One region of the Cupriavidus sp. CP313 genome, then DNA from elsewhere that is predicted to be linked to it. Evidence: predicted binding sites of a transcription regulator. Region 1 holds the regulator's gene; each other region holds the start of a gene.
The links. Region 1 encodes LexA, which represses DNA repair genes until DNA is damaged. Its sites were predicted from a motif close to ACTGTATNNNNATACAGT; they were not measured.

Region 1 (4,206 bases):
CGTGATCTTGCCGTTGTCGCCGATGAAGTCCTTCAGGGTGTCCAGATCCTTGTAGTCGATCTGTTCCACGCCAGCCACGGTGAAGCGGCAGAAGCGCTTGCGCTTGAACAGCGGGTTCTGTTGCTGGAAGCGCTTCTTGTTCTTGTTGTCACGTTTGACGAATGCCATGATTCAATCCTTTTCGAATGCTTTACATCCAGTGATGTGAAAGACGAGAGCCTTGCTGTTGCGGTGCTTGCGGGCCAGGAATCCTTCGCAGTCGAGCAGCGTGCCGAGCGGTAACCGCTCCAGACGCTGGCCAAGCTGTCCGATCCCCATCGCTGCGATTGCAAACTCGACCTGCCGCGGCGTTTGCGCCTCGACGGCCTCGCCGCTGTACTGCAGGATGCAGTTCACGACGGGGACCCCGGCCGGGGTATAGCGCAGGGCATCGCGTTCCGCCAGGGTGGCGGCAAGCCGAAGCTGGTTCAACGCGGGACCTCTTGCTGGTTGCAATCCATGCTGCCGTGGCCGACGCTGTCAGCCATGGCGCGCACCGCAGTCCGCACTCAGGCGGCCTGGCCTTCGGTGGTCGTTTGCGCGGCCTTGCGGGCTTCTTCGCGCTGCACTTCCTTCATCATCGGCGAAGGTGCGGTCTCGGCCTTCTTGGTCTGCACGATCAGGTGGCGCAGGACGGCGTCGTTGAACTTGAACGCGTGTTCCAGTTCAGCCAGCGTTTCCTTGCCGCATTCGATGTTCAGGCAAACGTAGTGAGCCTTGGCCAGCTTCTGGATCATGTAAGCCATCTGGCGACGGCCCCAGTCTTCCACGCGGTGAACGTTGCCGTTCTGCGAGGTCACGAGCTGCTTGTAGCGCTCGATCATGGCCGGCACTTGTTCGCTCTGGTCCGGGTGGACGATGAAGACGATTTCGTAATGACGCATTGACGCTCCTTCTGGATTAGCCACCCGGGCGTCACGAGTCCGGTGTGGCAAGGTTGAATAGCCTTAAATTATAGCGCGCATAGCAGCAAGTGCGCAAGCCGCTGTTTACACAGGCAAATCAGGCGTTGGCAAACATGGCCTGCAGCCTTGCCGGATCTCGCGCCAGCCCTGCATCGGCTGCCAGCGCCAGGGCCAGCAGCACGCGCGCCTTATAGGGATTGAGGTCCGTTGCGGAAACAAAAGCCCCATCCGCCGGGCTGAGCTGGGGCGGAATCGCCACATGGCCGGCCCCGGTGCGGGAACTGCGCACCACGGCCACGCCCGCGGCAGCGGCATCGGCCAGCGCCTCGGCCAGTACCTCATGCACCGAGCCATTGCCGGCGGCAGCCACCACCAGCCCGGCAACGCCCGCGCGGACCAGCGCATCCACAGCCACCCTGCCCGGCTGGGCGTAGCTCGCCACGATCTCCACCATCGGCCACGCCGCCGGCATCGGCCCGATCACCCAGGCCGCGCGCGGCGCGCGGGCGAAGCGCACGTAGTCATCCTGCACGAAACCCAGCGGCCCGCAGGCCGAGACAAAGGCGTCAACTGCCGACGTGTGGGCCTTGGCCACATCCCGCGCAGCGTGGATCTGCTGGTTCAGCGCCACCAGCACCCCCTTGCCGCGCGCATCGGGATGAGCGGCCACGCGCACCGCATCCAGCAGATTCAGCGGACCATCGGCCGACAGCGACGTCGACGGACGCATTGCCGCCGTCATCACCACGGGCACCGGACACGATTGCGTCAGGTGCAGCGCCATCGCGGTTTCTTCCAGCGTATCGGTGCCGTGCGTGATCACGATGCCGGCCACGTCGGGCTGCGCGGACCAGTGCTCAACCCGCGCCGCCAGCGTTTGCCAGAGCGTGAAGGTCATGTCCTTGCTGTCGACCTGGGCCACCTGCTCGGCTTCGATGCGGGCCGCCGACTGCAGCGCGGGCACCGCTGCCAGCAACGACGACACCGGCACGGTCGCCGCCTGGTAGCGTGCGCTGCTGGCGGAGTTGCCGGCCGCGCCAGCGATGGTGCCGCCGGTGGCCAGTACGACGATGCGAGGCAATTGGGTCATGGGGGCGTGCAAAGAAAGTGGGAAAACAGGAATGCCGATTGTAACGGGCGCGCCCCGCCTCGCCGCCGGCCCGCGCTGGCGATCCACATTCCGTCCATGCGACTCGCCCCAAAAATTCTGCTTGCGCTCAGGCCGATACTGTATAAAATCACAGCATACTGTTTAAACATACAGTGCCTGGCCAGCCGGATGCAGGATAAAGGATCGACCGATCCCTTACCCGGAATCCCCGTGGCCCTGCACGGAACGGCGATCCCATGGCGACCCTGACACCCCGGCAGCAGCAGATTTTCGATCTGATCCGCAACACGATCCGCCATACCGGCTTTCCGCCCACGCGCGCCGAGATCGCCGCAGAATTCGGCTTCTCCTCGCCCAATGCCGCAGAAGAGCACCTGAGGGCCCTGGCACGCAAGGGCGTGATCGAACTGACCCCGGGCGCCTCACGTGGCATCCGCCTGAAGGTGGCACGCAGCGATTCGGAAATGCCCGACCAGTTTTCGTTGCCGATGGCCGGCGTGATGCAGCTGACGCTGCCGCTGGTGGGCCGTGTTGCTGCCGGCAGCCCGATTCTCGCCGCCGAGCATATCGACCGCCAGTACCAGGTCGACGCCTCGGTCTTCGACGAACGCCCTGATTACCTGCTGCGCGTGCGCGGCCTGAGCATGCGCGACGCCGGCATCCTCGATGGCGACCTGCTGGCCGTGCGCCGCGCCAGCGAAGCCGCCAACGGCAAGATCGTGGTGGCGCGCCTGGGTGATGACGTGACCGTCAAGCGCCTGCAGCGGCGCGGTGGCCATATCGAACTGATCGCAGAAAACCCGGACTTCAGCAACATCATCGTGGAGCCTGGCGAGGAGTTCTCGCTGGAAGGCATCGCCGTCGGGCTGATCCGATCCTCCGGCTTCTAGCCGGGCACCGCAGGCCAACCGCCTGCGCGGGCCCACCCGCTTCCATTGCTTTGCAGACGCCGCCCGGCTTGCCGGGTGTTGACCCCGCTTTGCCTAAAAGAGGTGCCACCATGCCGCAAATCCACCAAGTCGCCGCCCGTCGCCCGGTCAAGCCCGTGCCGTTCCGCCAGAGCAAGGGCGTACGCGTCTACCAGGGTACGCAGCGACGCACCATGGTCGGCAGCATGGCGGCGATCTGCCGCATGCTTGAACTCGAAACCGCCGAAAAGCTGGCTGCCTGAACCCTACGGGTGCAGCCCGCGTAGCCGTGGGCCCTGCCCTCAGCTACGCGCGCACGCCTTGGCTTCTGCTTCCAGCTCTTGCGGTGTCAGCTGCGGGAACCACGTATCGCTCTTGCGCAGCTCCAGCGCCGTACCATCCGGCTTCGCCGTCAGCGAAATCAGATAGGCGTATTGGTATTCACCGCCAGACGTGGTCTGGCCGATGCGAATCTCAGTCTGGCTCTTCGCCGGATAGTTGACGACCGCGGCGTCATCGCCCAGATTGTTGCGAAGGCATTTCGCAACATCGCCCATCTTGGCAGGCGTGAACAAGCGCATAGGCGCACGCGCGCGAATGTCCTTTTCAGAAGTACCGGTGGCACACCCTGCCACCATGGCTGCCATCGCTACGCCAATCACTGCCGCTCGAACAGACATACCACCCCCGGGGAATGCAAAACGGCGCCCTCGCGAGGCGCCGTTTTGGAAAATGCTTTGGGGTGGCTGATGGGACTCGAACCCACGACGACAGGAATCACAATCCTGGACTCTACCAACTGAGCTACAGCCACCGTAGAGGTCATCAGCGCGTTACGTTGCTGATCGACGAAAAACAAGATTATACAAACAGTTTCCCGGGATGGCTAGTATCCCGCACAATTTTTTTTGAGAGGAAAGCTCAGGTTCGGGACGGGCTCCACTTTGCCTCAAGCAGCACTGCCTGCTTGATGGCTTCGACGGTCTCGGCTTCGGTATCGAACTGCCCCAACAGGCGGCGCGACTTGCCATTCAGCACAGCTTCCTGCAACGCCTTGCCAGCGGCTTCTGAAGTGCCGGGGTGCCAGCAGTAGCGTGCCGTCCATTTGCCGTCCTGCAGTTGCTCGGCAACCCAGACCACTCTGAAGTCTTCATAGACAACGCCGAACGGCGCTTCGTTTTCCACGTTTGCTTTTTCCACGCTGCTCCCCCTGCCGGCATCGGTCCGCATACCATGCCTTGTC
Region 2 (4,206 bases), on a different contig from region 1:
GACGTCGCCGCCGTGCTGCTGCACGATCTCGCGCACGATGGCCAGGCCCAGGCCGCTGCCTTCGGTATTGGTGCCGAGCACGCGGTAGAAGCGCTCCATCACGCGCTCGCGCTCGGCCGGCGCAATGCCCGGGCCGGTGTCTTCCACATCCAGGTAGGCGAACGGCTCGAAGGCATCGGCGCTGACGCGCACCGTGGCATGCCCGCCGCGCGGCGTGTAGCGGATGGCGTTGTCGAGCAGGTTGTTCAGCATCTCGGTCAGCATCAGGCGGTTGCCCTGCACCATCACCGGATGGTCGCCGGCATCCAGGCCCAGATCGATGTCGCGCGCCCAGGCCTGCGGCAGCCAGTCCTTGACCACCTCGCGCGCGAGCGCCGCGAGATCCAGCGCTGCCATGCCGCCGGTGCCCGCCAGGTTTTCCATGCGCGCCAGCGACAGCAACTGCGTGACCAGGTGCGCGGTGCGCTCAGAGCTGCCGGCGATCTGCGCCAGCGAGCGCCGCAGCTCTTCCGGCGACTGCTCGCGCTGCGCCAGCTCGGCCTGCATGCGCAGGCCCGCCAGCGGTGTCTTCATCTGGTGCGCGGCATCGGCGATAAAGCGCTTCTGGGTCTGCACCGACTGGTCCAGGCGTGCCAGCAGGTCGTTGAACGAACCCACCAGCGGCGTGATCTCCTGTGGCGCGGCGCGTTCGTCGATCGGGCTGGTATCGCCGGGGTTGCGCGCGCGGATGCGCTGCTGGATCGCGGTCAGCGGCGCCAGCCCGCGCGACAGCCCGAACCACACCAGCACCACCGCCAGCGGCAGGATCACGAACTGCGGCAGGATCACCCCCTTGATGATCTCGTTGGCCAGGCGCGCGCGCTTGTCCAGGGTCTCGGCCACCTGCACCAGCACCGGCTGGGTGCCGCTGACCTGCTTCAGGTCGATATAGGTGTAGGCCACGCGCACGTCGTTGCCGGCCACGCGGTCATCGCGCAGGGACACCAGGCCCGCATGGCCCTGGTCCTCTTCGGACGGCAGCGGCAGGTCGTGGTCGCCGGCGACGTATTCGCCGCGCTTGCCGACCACCTGGTAATAGATGTTGTCGGTCTCGTCGGCGCGCAGGATCTCGCGCGCCGACAGCGGCAGCTGCAGCGTGATGCGCCCGTTGACCTCGCGCACCTGCTGCGACAGCACGATGGCGCTGGCTTCCAGCGCGCGGTCGAAGGGCCCGTTGGCGATCGACTTGGCCACCAGGTAGGTCACCGCGATGCTCATCGGCCAGAGCAGCAGCAGCGGCGCCAGCATCCAGTCGAGGATCTCGCCGAACAGCGAACGCGGCGCCGGATGCGCGGTGCCGTCCTCCAGGTGCGGCAGTGCGTCGGCCAGGTCCTGGTCGACGGCGCCCGGGGGCGGGGCGGCGGAAGGAGGGGGTGGCGCGGCGCGGGGCACGCGCCGCCAGGGCAGTCGCAGCAGGCTCATCTCGGCGGTTTGCGCTCAGGTCGGTCGCTTGGCCTGCGGTGGCGTCGGGCGGGGATCAGTCGTGCGCGGCCACCGCCGGCTGGAATTTCTCCAGGCAGTAGCCAAGCCCGCGCACGGTGGCGATGCGGATGCCGCCGACTTCGATCTTCTTGCGCAGCCGGTGCACGTAGACCTCGATGGCGTTGTTGCTGACTTCCTCGCCCCACTCGCACAGGTGGTCCACCAGCTGCTCTTTCGATACCAGGCGGCCGCTGCGTGTCAGCAGGATCTCCAGCAACCCGATCTCGCGCGCGGACAGGTCCAGCATCTGGTCGTTGAGATAGGCGATGCGCCCGACCTGGTCGTAGGCCAGCGGCCCGTGCCGCATCAGCGTGGCGCCGCCGCCGGCGCCGCGCCGCACCAGCGCGCGCACGCGCGCTTCCAGTTCGGACAGGGCAAAGGGCTTGGCCATATAGTCGTCGGCCCCCAGGTCCAGGCCCTTGACGCGCTCGTCGACGCTGTCGGCAGCGGTCAGGATCAGCACCGGCAGCATGGCGCCGCGCGCGCGCAGGCGCTTGAGTACTTCCAGCCCGGACATACGCGGCAGGCCCAGGTCCAGGATCAGCAGGTCGAAAGTCTGGGTCGACAGCGCGGAATCGGCTTCCAGGCCGTTGGTGACGTGGTCGACGGCATAGCCAGAGTGGCGTAGCGAGCGCGTCAGGCCGTCGGCCAGCACGTCGTCATCTTCGGCGATCAGAATGCGCATGGTTGTCTCCACCGTGGCCGGCATAGCCGGCGCCGGCGCGCAATCAGCGCAAGCGGCGCGATGGGGCTTGCCAAGCATACTGTTTTTTTATACAGTACCCGCACGTTCCGCTGGGGCTGCCCGGGGAGACCCCCTGGAGAGCGGCCGCGCAGACAGCCGGGCCGGCGCTGGAGCCGGAAAATGCCGGTGCCGCGCCACATGCGGCCTATTTATACACCATTGATTCAAGGACGACCATGGACGACAAGAAGGCAGGTGCCGGCGTGAGCGCCGAGAAGCAGAAGGCGCTTGCCGCCGCGCTCTCCCAGATCGAGAAGCAGTTCGGCAAGGGCTCGATCATGCGCCTGGGCGACGGCGAGGTCGAGAAGGACATCCAGGTGGTATCCACCGGTTCGCTCGGCCTGGACATCGCGCTTGGCGTCGGCGGCCTGCCGCGCGGCCGCGTGGTCGAGATCTATGGTCCGGAATCCTCGGGCAAGACCACGCTGACGCTGCAGGTCGTGGCCGAGATGCAGAAGCTGGGCGGCACCTGCGCCTTTATCGACGCCGAGCACGCGCTGGACGTCAGCTACGCCAACAAGCTGGGCGTCAATGTCGGCGACCTGCTGATCTCGCAGCCGGACACCGGCGAGCAGGCGCTGGAAATCACCGACGCGCTGGTGCGCTCGGGCTCGATCGACCTGATCGTGATCGACTCGGTGGCTGCGCTGGTGCCCAAGGCCGAAATCGAAGGCGAAATGGGCGATTCCCTGCCCGGCCTGCAGGCCCGCCTGATGAGCCAGGCGCTGCGCAAGCTGACCGGCACCATCAAGCGCACCAACTGCCTGGTGATCTTCATCAACCAGATCCGCATGAAGATTGGCGTGATGTTCGGCTCGCCGGAAACCACCACCGGCGGCAATGCGCTGAAGTTCTACGCCTCGGTGCGCCTGGATATCCGCCGCATCGGCTCGATCAAGAAGGGCGACGACGTGATCGGCAACGAGACCAAGGTCAAGGTGGTCAAGAATAAGGTCTCGCCGCCGTTCCGCGAAGCCTTCTTCGACATCCTGTACGGCCAGGGCATTTCGCGCCAGGGCGAGATCATCGACCTGGGCGTGGACGCCAAGATCGTTGAAAAATCCGGCGCCTGGTACAGCTACAACGGCGACAAGATCGGCCAGGGCAAGGACAACGCGCGCGAATACCTGCGCGAGAACCCGGATATTGCCGACGAGATCGAGAACAAGGTGCGCGCGGCACTGGGCGTGGTGGCCATGAACCCCACGGCGGCGGCTGCCACGGCAGTAGCGGTCGAGGACTGACCGCGCCAGCGGCCATTGCGCCATCCGGAAGGCCGGGGCATCGCCGATGCCCCGGCCTTTTTGCTTGGCGCGGGCCCCCCATTCACAGATTCCGGCAACCCATGGCAACCCGTCCCCCGCTTTCGCTGAAGGCCCGTGCCGTCGGCTACCTGTCGCGCCGCGAGCACAGCCGTGCCGAGCTGGCGCGCAAGCTGGCGCCGCATGCCGAGTCGGCCGAGCAGCTGGAGCAGTTGCTGGACGCGCTGGAACGCGAGAACTGGCTGTCGAATCAGCGCTTTGCCGACAGCCTGGCGCACCGCCGCGGCGCCCGCTACGGCACCGCGCGCGTGATGCAGGAAGCCAAGACCCACAAGCTCGGCAGCGAGCAGCTGGGTGATCTGCAGGAGCGGCTGCGCGCCACGGAAGTGGCGCGCGCCCGTGAGGTCTGGCGCAAGCGGTTCGGAGCACCACCCGACACGCCCGAGGCGCGGGCCAAGCAGATCCGCTTCATGGTGGCGCGCGGGTTTTCGCGTTCGGTGGTGGGCAAAATCATCCAGGGTGCGGACGAAGACTACGGCGACGAGGGTGGCGAGGCCTGATGCGCCATGGTTGGCCGACAATCCCGCCGCGACAGTTGCTGCGCAAGGATGTTCCCGGCCAAAGCGGCGCGGCATGTTAAACTCCCCCGGTTTTCGGTGCTCCGGCACCGCCGTTCCC
Region 3 (4,206 bases), on a different contig from region 1:
CCGGATTCGTCGCTGGAGGCGCTGGGCGGGTCCAGCGTCAGTTCGGTCAGGAAGCGCTCGCGCGCGCCGTAGGTGGCGGCGATGCGCTCCAGCTGCTGCAGGTCGGCCTGGCGCGCGGCGGCATCGTCGTGCAGGCGCTCCAGGTGCGGCGCGTACCAGGCCAGCACTTGCTCGAACTCCGACGGCCACGGCGAGGTGGGTGCCATCAGCGCGCGCGCCAGCGCCAGCAGGTCGGCCCAGGCGGGTGCGGCGGCCGGCGGCGGCTCGAATGCTTCCAATGAGAACAGCGGCTCGGTCGCCAGCGCCAGTGCATCCAGCACGCGCGCCGCGGTCTTGGGGCCGATGCCGGGCAGCAGCTGCAGCGTGCGGAAGCCCGCCATGCGGTCGCGCGGGTTTTCCAGCCAGCGCACCACCGCCAGCGCGTCCTTGACGTGGGTCGATTCCAGGAACTTCAGTCCGCCGAACTTCACGAACGGGATATTGCGCCGGGCCAGCTCGATCTCTACCTGCGCGCTGTGGTCGGCGGCGCGGAACAGCACCGCCTGTGCCATCAGCGTCAGGCCGGCCTCGCGCCGTGCCAGCACTTGCTCGACCACGTAGCGGGCCTGGTCGGCCTCATCGTTGACCACGATCACGCCGGGCTTTTCGGCCGAGGCGCGCTCGGACCACAGGTCCTTGGTATAGCGCTCGGCCGCCAGCCCGATCACGGCGTTGGCGGCCTGCAGGATCGGCTGCGTCGAGCGGTAGTTCTGCGACAGCGTGACCTGCTGCGCGGCCGGCGTGAACTGCGCCGGGAAGTCCAGGATATTGCGCACGGTGGCGCCGCGGAAGGCGTAGATCGACTGCGCGTCGTCCCCCACCACGGTCAGGCCGCGGCCGTCCGGTCGCATAGCCAGCAGGATCGACGCTTGCAGCGCATTGGTGTCCTGGTATTCGTCGACCAGCACATGGTCGAAGCGCGCGCCCATGTCCTGTGCGATGGTGGGCTCGGCCATGGCCTGCGCCCAGTACAGCAGCAGGTCGTCATAGTCCAGCACATGCTGCTTCTGCTTGGCCTCGACATAGCCGGCGAACAGGGTGCGCAGCGCATCGGCCCACATCGCGTAGCGCGGGAACTGCTGCTTGAGCACGTCTTCCAGCGGCGCCTGGGTGTTGACCACGCGCGAGTAGATCGCCAGGCAGGTTTCCTTCTTCGGGAAGCGGCTGGTGGTCTCCGACAGGCCCAGGTCGTGGCGCACCACGTGCATCAGGTCGGCGGCATCGCCGCGGTCGCTGATGGTGAAGGCGGGCGACAGGCCCAGGGTCTCGGCGTATTCGCGCAGCAGGCGCGCGCCGATGGCGTGGAAGGTGCCGGACCACTGCAGTGCCGCGCGCCCCGCGCCGGTCTGGGTGCCCAGCGCCTGGTCGACGATGCGTTCGACGCGCCGGCCCATCTCGGCCGCGGCGCGGCGCGAGAACGTCAGCAGCAGGATGCGGCGCGGATCGGCACCGGCCAGCACCAGGTGCGCGACCCGGTGCGCCAGCGTATTGGTCTTGCCCGAGCCGGCGCCGGCGATGATCAGCAGCGGCGCGTCGCTGCCATGCGCCACCGCGGCGCGCTGCTCCGGGTTGAGCCGGGACAGGTAGGCGGGGACGTCATCGGCTTCAGGGACGGCCGCGAGGTCGGCGGCGGGGGCTAGGTCCAAAGTCACAGGCAGGGCTCGGGGAAGGCTCGGAAAACTCAGAAAAGGCTGGCGCAAACTGTATATCCATACAGGGGTGTCGCGCAACCTGCTGCCCTGGCGATCGTGCGTAAAAACAAAAAAAGGTGCTCGATGAGCACCTTTTCGCTGCGGTTGCCGCTGGGAGCGTTACGCGGACTTTGCCAGCGCGCCATCCAGCAGCTTGTGCAGGGCATCCCACTCGGGCTCGCCCACATAGCGCTTCAGGATGCGGCCGTCCTTGTCGACCACGAAGGTGGTCGGCGTCAGCTGCACATTGCCGAAGGCCTTGGCCGCGGTGCCGTCGGAATCCATCGCCACCTTGAACGGCAGGCCGCGCGTCTTGGCGTAGTTCATCACATACATGGGCGGATCGTAGTTCATCGCCACGGCGACGAATTCCAGCCCCTTGCCCTTGAACTGCTCATAGGTGCGGACCATGTCCGGCATTTCCTTGACGCAGGTGGCGCAGCTGGTGGCCCAGAAGTTGATCATGTAGACCTTGCCCTTGAGGTCCGCGGTGCTGACCTTCTCGCCCGACAGCAGCGTGAAGGTGGCCGCCGGGGCCGTATTGGCCGGCGACAGCGCGCGGTAGCCGAACCAGCCCAGCAGCGCGAGCACGACCACGGCCACGACGATGGGCCAGGGCTTGCGGGAGGATTGGGTGGCAGGGGCAGCAGTGGTCATGGAATCCGGGTCAGGCAGGTTCGGTCAGCAATGGGACATTCTAATGCCGCGGGCGTTCGCGCGCTGCGCGGGGCCGGGCTGCGGCAATCTGCCGCAAGCACCCCAATCCATTCAGCGCCGGGTGGCGATGGCGGCGCGTGCCTGGTCCAGCGCCTGTTCCAGGTAGGCGCCGTAGAAATCCGGCTGCATGCCGCGCAGCGGGCCGGCGGCGGCGCGGCCCTGGCGGTCCAGGAACAGCACCGTGGGCGCCACCCGCACCTGGTGCGCCCGGGCCCAGGCGCGCGCGGTGGTCAGGCTGCCGTCGGCATCGCGCAGGGGGGTGTCGGCGGTCATGTCGAGCTCGCGCACGGCGATCTCGCCGGTGGCGGCCTGCGGGCCCAGGTAGTTGCGGCGCACCGCGTCGCAATAGCCGCAGCCCGGCATCGACACCAGCACCACCAGCGGCTCGCCGCGACGCGCGGCCTCGGTGCCGTGGGCGGCCAGGTCGGTGGCCGGCGGCAGGTGGGCGGGGCTGGCGGCGGCGGCGGGCATGCCGGTCGCGGCTGCCAGCAACGCGCTCGCGGCCACCCAGCGCAGGCTGGTGATGGCAAAGGCGTGGCGGGCGATGCGGGCGGCAGGCATGGCTGGAACGTGGGGGCAGGGGGATAGTGGGAGCGGCGCAGCAAGCACTGGCGCGCCGCTTCCGGGATAATACCGGTTTCCGCCCGCAGGCGATGGCGCCCGCCAGCGCCGCCCGCAGCCTGTGCGCGCCGTCCCCCATAGATTCCCGATGCGTCTTGTGCCGCCCCCGCTGAGCTTTCCTGCCGCTGTCCGCCGGCCGCTGCTGTGCCGTGCCGCCGTGCTGGCATTCGCCCTGTGCGCCTGTTCGCCGCGCTATGACTGGCGCACCATCCAGTCCGGCGAGGGCGCCTATGCCGCGCTTTATCCAGGCAAGCCCACCAGCGCCGCGCGCGATGTCACCATTGCCGGGCGCAAGCTGCCGATGACGATGGAAGCCGCGCGCGTCGATGACACGCTGTTCGCCGTGGGCGTGGTGACGCTGCCCGCCGATGACGAAGCCCTGCGGCGCGAGGCGCTGGCGGCGATGCAGGCCGGCCTGCTGGCCAACCTTGGCACGCCGTCGGGCGAGCCGCGCGCGCGGCCCGTCACCGTGATGAGTGCCGACCGTCCGGGCCGCCCGATTGCCGGCGTGGAAGTGCAGGCCAGCGGGGTGTCGCCGCAGGACCAGTCGCCGCGCCGGCTGACGGCGCGCCTGGTGGCCGTGGGTACGCGCGCGTACCAGGCGGTGGTGCTGGAATCGGGCGATGCCGCGCGCGACGCGCGCCAGGCCGAGCAGGTGGAGCAGTTCCTGGGCGGATTCCACCCGTTCTGACGCGCCGCGCTGCAGGAAAGATTGTTTGTGCCGTGGCTGCGGGATCGTGGCCCCGGCATGGTTGTCGTCAAAGGAGAGTTGGGATGCGTTGGGAAGTGTGGTTGGCTTATTTCGCCGCGTGCTGGGTGATCGCCGTGTCGCCGGGGTCGGGCGCGGTGCTGTCGATGAGCCATGGGCTCTCGTACGGGCTGCGCAGGACCACCACCACCATCTTCGGCCTGCAGGCCGGGCTGGTGATCGTGCTGCTGGTGGCGGGGGGCGGGCTGGGCGCGCTGCTGCTGGCCTCGGAGCAGGCCTTCATGGTGGTCAAGACGATTGGCGCGCTGTACCTGATCTACCTCGGCGTGCAGCAATGGCGCGCAAAGGTGGAGAGCCGGGCGGACCAGGGTGGCAGCGCCGCCCCCGTGCGCGTGGCCGTGATGAGCCGGCGCCGGCGCTTTGCCACCG
Region 4 (4,206 bases), on a different contig from region 1:
TCCCATCACGCGGGGGCGTTTTCTGTCGAACTACTATTGTTTCAGGAAATCGCTCATGCGCGGTGGCCGGTACGGCTTCCCATACCCGATGAAGCACGCGGCATACGCGATCGCGATGGCCACGAGCGGATAAACCCGCGTGCGCATGAATCCTTCGTACACATAGTCGTACGGAAGAAGCGTCGAGCGCTCCGGCCAACTCCCGTGCTTCGAAAACCAAGACCACCAGCCGAATGCCACCACGGCCAGCCACAGGGTCGCGGCCCACCACAGCAGCAGGAAGAATCGTCGCTTCATTGTTCGCGCCCTCCCTGGCGCCCTCGGGCCTACCAAACCCCACACACATGCCGATATTAGCAATGATCGGCGTGAGCGTAGCAACCGAAACCCAGTTCAACCAAGAGGCGCCGAGAACACCTGCGCCTCGACGACTTACCTCGATCGGGGAGTTCGACCGGGCACAAGAAGCGAACCACCCGGGCACGAAGCGCCGAGGGCCGCCCGGCCGGCGCTGGCAAAACCAAAGCCAAGCTTGGCGGCGGCCTTCCCCCGATGTATTAGGATCCCAAGACCGGCAAGACCTGGTCCGATCGCGGCCGCGCGCCGGCATGGCTTGGGGACGAACCGCGAACGGTTTCTGACCGCCTAACCGTATCACCGGGCTTGCTCGGTTACCCATCCACCGTGTTTAGATGTCTAGTACCTGAACAACATCTCTTGTCATGAATACGAAGATCAAGATGCAACTGAGGTGCTGGCCAACCCTGCCAGGAGTGGTGCTTGCTCTTGCGGCCACCGCCTTTCACGCGGACGGCTATGCTAGTCAGACGATCTGGCAGGTGACGCAGCCCACGAGATTCATGGTGGCTGGAGTTCTACGCAAGGACGGGACCATGGACGTCATCAAGCCCGTCCACGCTATCGTCGAGGCGGATTCGCAAGCCGAGGCGATCTCGCAGCTTACCGAGTCAGCACAACGCAAGTATCCGGGCTATACGCTTATCTCCACTCTGGCCTCACCGGTACCCCTGGCTGGCAAGTGCGAGATCAGCATCTGACGTCCCGCGGCTAGTCAGCCAGTGTAGCCATGCTCCCGCAGCCATTCTTGCGCTGCAGAAAAGTCTGCCACCTCGGCCAAGACCTGGATGCCCTCGCGAGGCCGCGACGGCATTCGCACGATACAGATCAAGTCCCCATCCAGCATCGTTGACGGACGCTCGCGGGCCTCCCGCCAGCGCGCGAGCTTCTCATCCGCCAATTTCATAGCGCTGGCCATATCAGGCGCGGCACCGTACCAGGTCGATCGATCCCACGCGCCGCCGTCAAGGCAACGGACTTCGAGAGAGCCATCCGGCAGCGTAAGCGCATAGGGACGATCCCACCACGCAAGGATCTCCTCCTCATCGCGCTCGTCATTGGGCGTGCTATCAAATCCGGGACGGAGCTTGGGATCTACAGGCAACACCGATATCGGCTCGGTTGCCGGCGGCGACGCCGCGGCTGAGTGCGCTTGAAGAAGGGCGTGCCAGTCTCGGTAGCCGGCCTCGGCTGCCATGCGCTCCAGTGCTTCGGAATGGGAAATGCTGCCCGAACGGGCGAGTTCCTTTGCCCTACGCTTTAGATTCGCGACGAGCGTCGCGGTCGGAGCTTTCGGCATTTCGGTCTCCACGCTGGAATCGACAGCCCACTAGTCGTTCCTGCGCGAAGATCGTAAGGGAAGCGCCATCCCGTCGAAACGAGTTTGCCTCGTGGGCGGCCGGCGCAGGCATGCGCCGATGGCTGGGATTATGGCACAAGCTGTCCAGGGGACCAGGCCGTCAATCCACTCGCTGCCACGCGGCAGCGATCGCAGCAAACACAATGGGAACAACGTCATGCCCGACAAAGGAAGCGGGCCGCTCGTCTTTCGGATACTGCAGAACCGCGGGTGCTCGCATCATGCGCAACACCTGCGGATTGTGCTTGCCGCTTGCTGCCACATCTGCAAGCACCTCTGCCTCGATCTGATGCAGCAAGTGCCAAGTTAAATGCCCGCTTTCGCGGTGACGTCGAATAATTGGAGGCAGCGCCTCAATGACCGCCTGCTCGGCCACCTGCAAAAGCTCCATGGCTTGATCTCCTGATACTGTACATTCATACAGTATCAGGAGATCCGTAACCTCGGCAAGAGCCACCTGGTAGAGATCCCCACCACCCGACCGGATACCTAGGACGACGACCGATACCGCCACTGTGACTCACGCCAGCATTTCTGGAGACGATCATGTCGAACAAGCGAAGGAGCCTGGCGGGTTGAGGTTGGCGGTAAGATGGAGGGCCAAGATTTCGCAAACCAAGAGGATGCAATCAAGGCCGGCACCGAAAGGGCAAAGCGGGACAAGGCCGAGCTCTTCATTCGCGGCCGCGACGGAAAACTCAGGGAACGCAACACACCTACGGCCACGACCCCCGGGACATCAAGGGCTAGAGCAGGCACCCTCGAAACTGGCACTTAGCGCACATTTCGCGTAGCGGCCGCTGCCCGTCGGCGGGCGCTGATCCAGTAATGCGGCGCCGGCCTACGGCGTCCAGCCGCTCTGTTAACTACGCTGATAGTGTCTCGCCGCTAGGAGTTCCAAATGGCCGCGCGCTCCATCGCCTCGCTCTCGATCAGTTTCGGCTTGGTCTCCATTCCCGTAAAGGTCTTTTCCGCCACAGAGAGCAAGGCCGCTCTCAGTTTCAACTTGCTACACGCAGGGTGCGGGTCAAGGCTTCGGCAGCAGTACATCTGCCAGAAGGAAGGCGTCGTCGTCGATCGCGCCGACATGGTCAAGGGTTACGAATTCGAGAAGGACAAATACGTATTGTTCACCTCGGATGAGCTCAAGGCGTTGGAGGAAGCTGCCCAGCATACGATCGACATTGTCGCTTTCATGCCGCTCAAGGCGATCGACCCGATTTACTACGACAAGGCGTATTACCTCGGGCCTGACAAAAGGGGCGCCAAGCCTTACAGCTTGCTTTCGGAAGCCATGCGCGCCACGGAGAAATGCGCACTTGCGAAATGGTCTTGGAAGGGCAAGCAGTACATGGTCCAGATACGCGTGAGTGATGACGGGCTGATATTGCAGCAGCTTCTGTACGCCGACGAGGTCCGATCCATGGCTGAACTACATGTCGAGACTGTCGATGTCTCGAACGCTGAACTATCGCTGGCCGAGCAACTCATCGAGCAGAATTCGGTTGAAGGCTACGATCCCGCCGAGTACACAGATGAAGAGAAGCAACGCGTCCTTGCCCAGATAGACCGAAAGATCGAGGGCAAGGACATCACCGTTGCCGAGACTCATGACGCCGTCACTGGCGCGGAGGTGATCGACCTAATGGAAGCGCTTCGGAAAAGCATTGGTACTCCAAAAGCGGGTGCGGCGGTCGCCAAGACCGCCAAGGAAAGCAAGGCGCCAGCCCGGCGCACTGCCAAGCGCGCAGAAGCGGAGAGCACGCCGGCCACGCCGGCAAAGCGGTCCAGCAAAAAGCAAGCATGATGCGTTCGTATACGATGCGCGACGTCATCGAGATCGTTGGCATACCGCGCTCCGCGGTCATGTCGCTGGTCGTGGCTGGGGTGGTCGCACCTGCCCGAGGCGACCGCGGCGAGTATCGGTTCAGTTTTCGAGACCTGGTTGTCCTTCGCACCGCGCAGGCACTGCGCCAATCCAATATCTCCTCCGGTCGCATAAGGAGGTCCCTGCTCCGAACAAAATCCCTCTCGCACGGCCGCCCAACGTCGGCCATGTCTCTGCGTGCGGAAGGAAACGACGTTATAGCTAGCTCACATGGGGCTGAATGGGTTGCCGACTCCGGACAGTTGCGATTTGACCTTGCTCAGCGTGCCGGAGATGCCGTCGTTGTATCGCATCCGGAAGTTGGCTCCAATGATGCCTATGACTCCTATGAGATAGGCAGGGAGCATGAGGCCCATCATCGCGTAGCCGAAGCGGAAAGTGCTTACCGAAATGCGATAAGACTTGATCCGTCCATGCATGCGGCATGGCTGGACCTCAGCGCACTGCTATGCGATCAGGGAAATTGCACTGAAGCGTTAAGCGTTCTTGCGGAGGCGCGCACTCAATTTCCGTCCAGCACCGCCTTGCTGTTCAACCTTGCCCTCGCGCTCGAAGACACCGGCGATTGTGAAGGAGCAATGAGGGCCTACCAGGACTGTCT

Region 2: a site for LexA is predicted at 2,285-2,302, ahead of recA (recombinase RecA). Genes of this name have one in related genera too.
Region 3: a site for LexA is predicted at 1,740-1,757, ahead of ACW4E8_RS03925 (ATP-dependent helicase). Genes of this name have one in related genera too.
Region 4: a site for LexA is predicted at 2,125-2,142, ahead of ACW4E8_RS15710 (DUF2471 family protein). Genes of this name have one in related genera too.

The regions. Positions count from the first base shown of each region.
Region 1 is NZ_JBSVZB010000008.1:73,022-77,227, forward strand. Features, by position in the region: gene rpsR (30S ribosomal protein S18) at 1-168, opposite strand, end outside; gene priB (primosomal replication protein N) at 172-471, opposite strand; gene rpsF (30S ribosomal protein S6) at 549-923, opposite strand; gene ACW4E8_RS13795 (asparaginase) at 1,042-2,034, opposite strand; gene lexA (transcriptional repressor LexA) at 2,292-2,945, shown strand; gene ACW4E8_RS13805 (hypothetical protein) at 3,056-3,226, shown strand; gene ACW4E8_RS13810 (hypothetical protein) at 3,266-3,610, opposite strand; tRNA gene ACW4E8_RS13815 (tRNA-His) at 3,702-3,777, opposite strand; gene ACW4E8_RS13820 (hypothetical protein) at 3,885-4,193, opposite strand.
Region 2 is NZ_JBSVZB010000002.1:109,830-114,035, reverse strand. Features, by position in the region: gene ACW4E8_RS02720 (sensor histidine kinase N-terminal domain-containing protein) at 1-1,461, opposite strand, end outside; gene ACW4E8_RS02715 (response regulator) at 1,517-2,206, opposite strand; gene recA (recombinase RecA) at 2,443-3,510, shown strand; gene recX (recombination regulator RecX) at 3,612-4,088, shown strand.
Region 3 is NZ_JBSVZB010000002.1:358,592-362,797, reverse strand. Features, by position in the region: gene ACW4E8_RS03925 (ATP-dependent helicase) at 1-1,691, opposite strand, end outside; gene ACW4E8_RS03920 (TlpA disulfide reductase family protein) at 1,851-2,387, opposite strand; gene ACW4E8_RS03915 (SoxW family protein) at 2,499-3,008, opposite strand; gene ACW4E8_RS03910 (hypothetical protein) at 3,157-3,759, shown strand; gene ACW4E8_RS03905 (LysE family transporter) at 3,843-4,206, shown strand, end outside.
Region 4 is NZ_JBSVZB010000010.1:40,767-44,972, forward strand. Features, by position in the region: gene ACW4E8_RS15690 (hypothetical protein) at 34-297, opposite strand; partial or broken gene ACW4E8_RS15695 (H-NS family nucleoid-associated regulatory protein) at 484-627, shown strand; gene ACW4E8_RS15700 (hypothetical protein) at 723-1,058, shown strand; gene ACW4E8_RS15705 (glyoxalase superfamily protein) at 1,073-1,657, opposite strand; gene ACW4E8_RS15710 (DUF2471 family protein) at 1,818-2,108, opposite strand; gene ACW4E8_RS15715 (DUF2188 domain-containing protein) at 2,310-2,495, shown strand; gene ku (non-homologous end joining protein Ku) at 2,619-3,524, shown strand; gene ACW4E8_RS15725 (tetratricopeptide repeat protein) at 3,521-4,206, shown strand, end outside.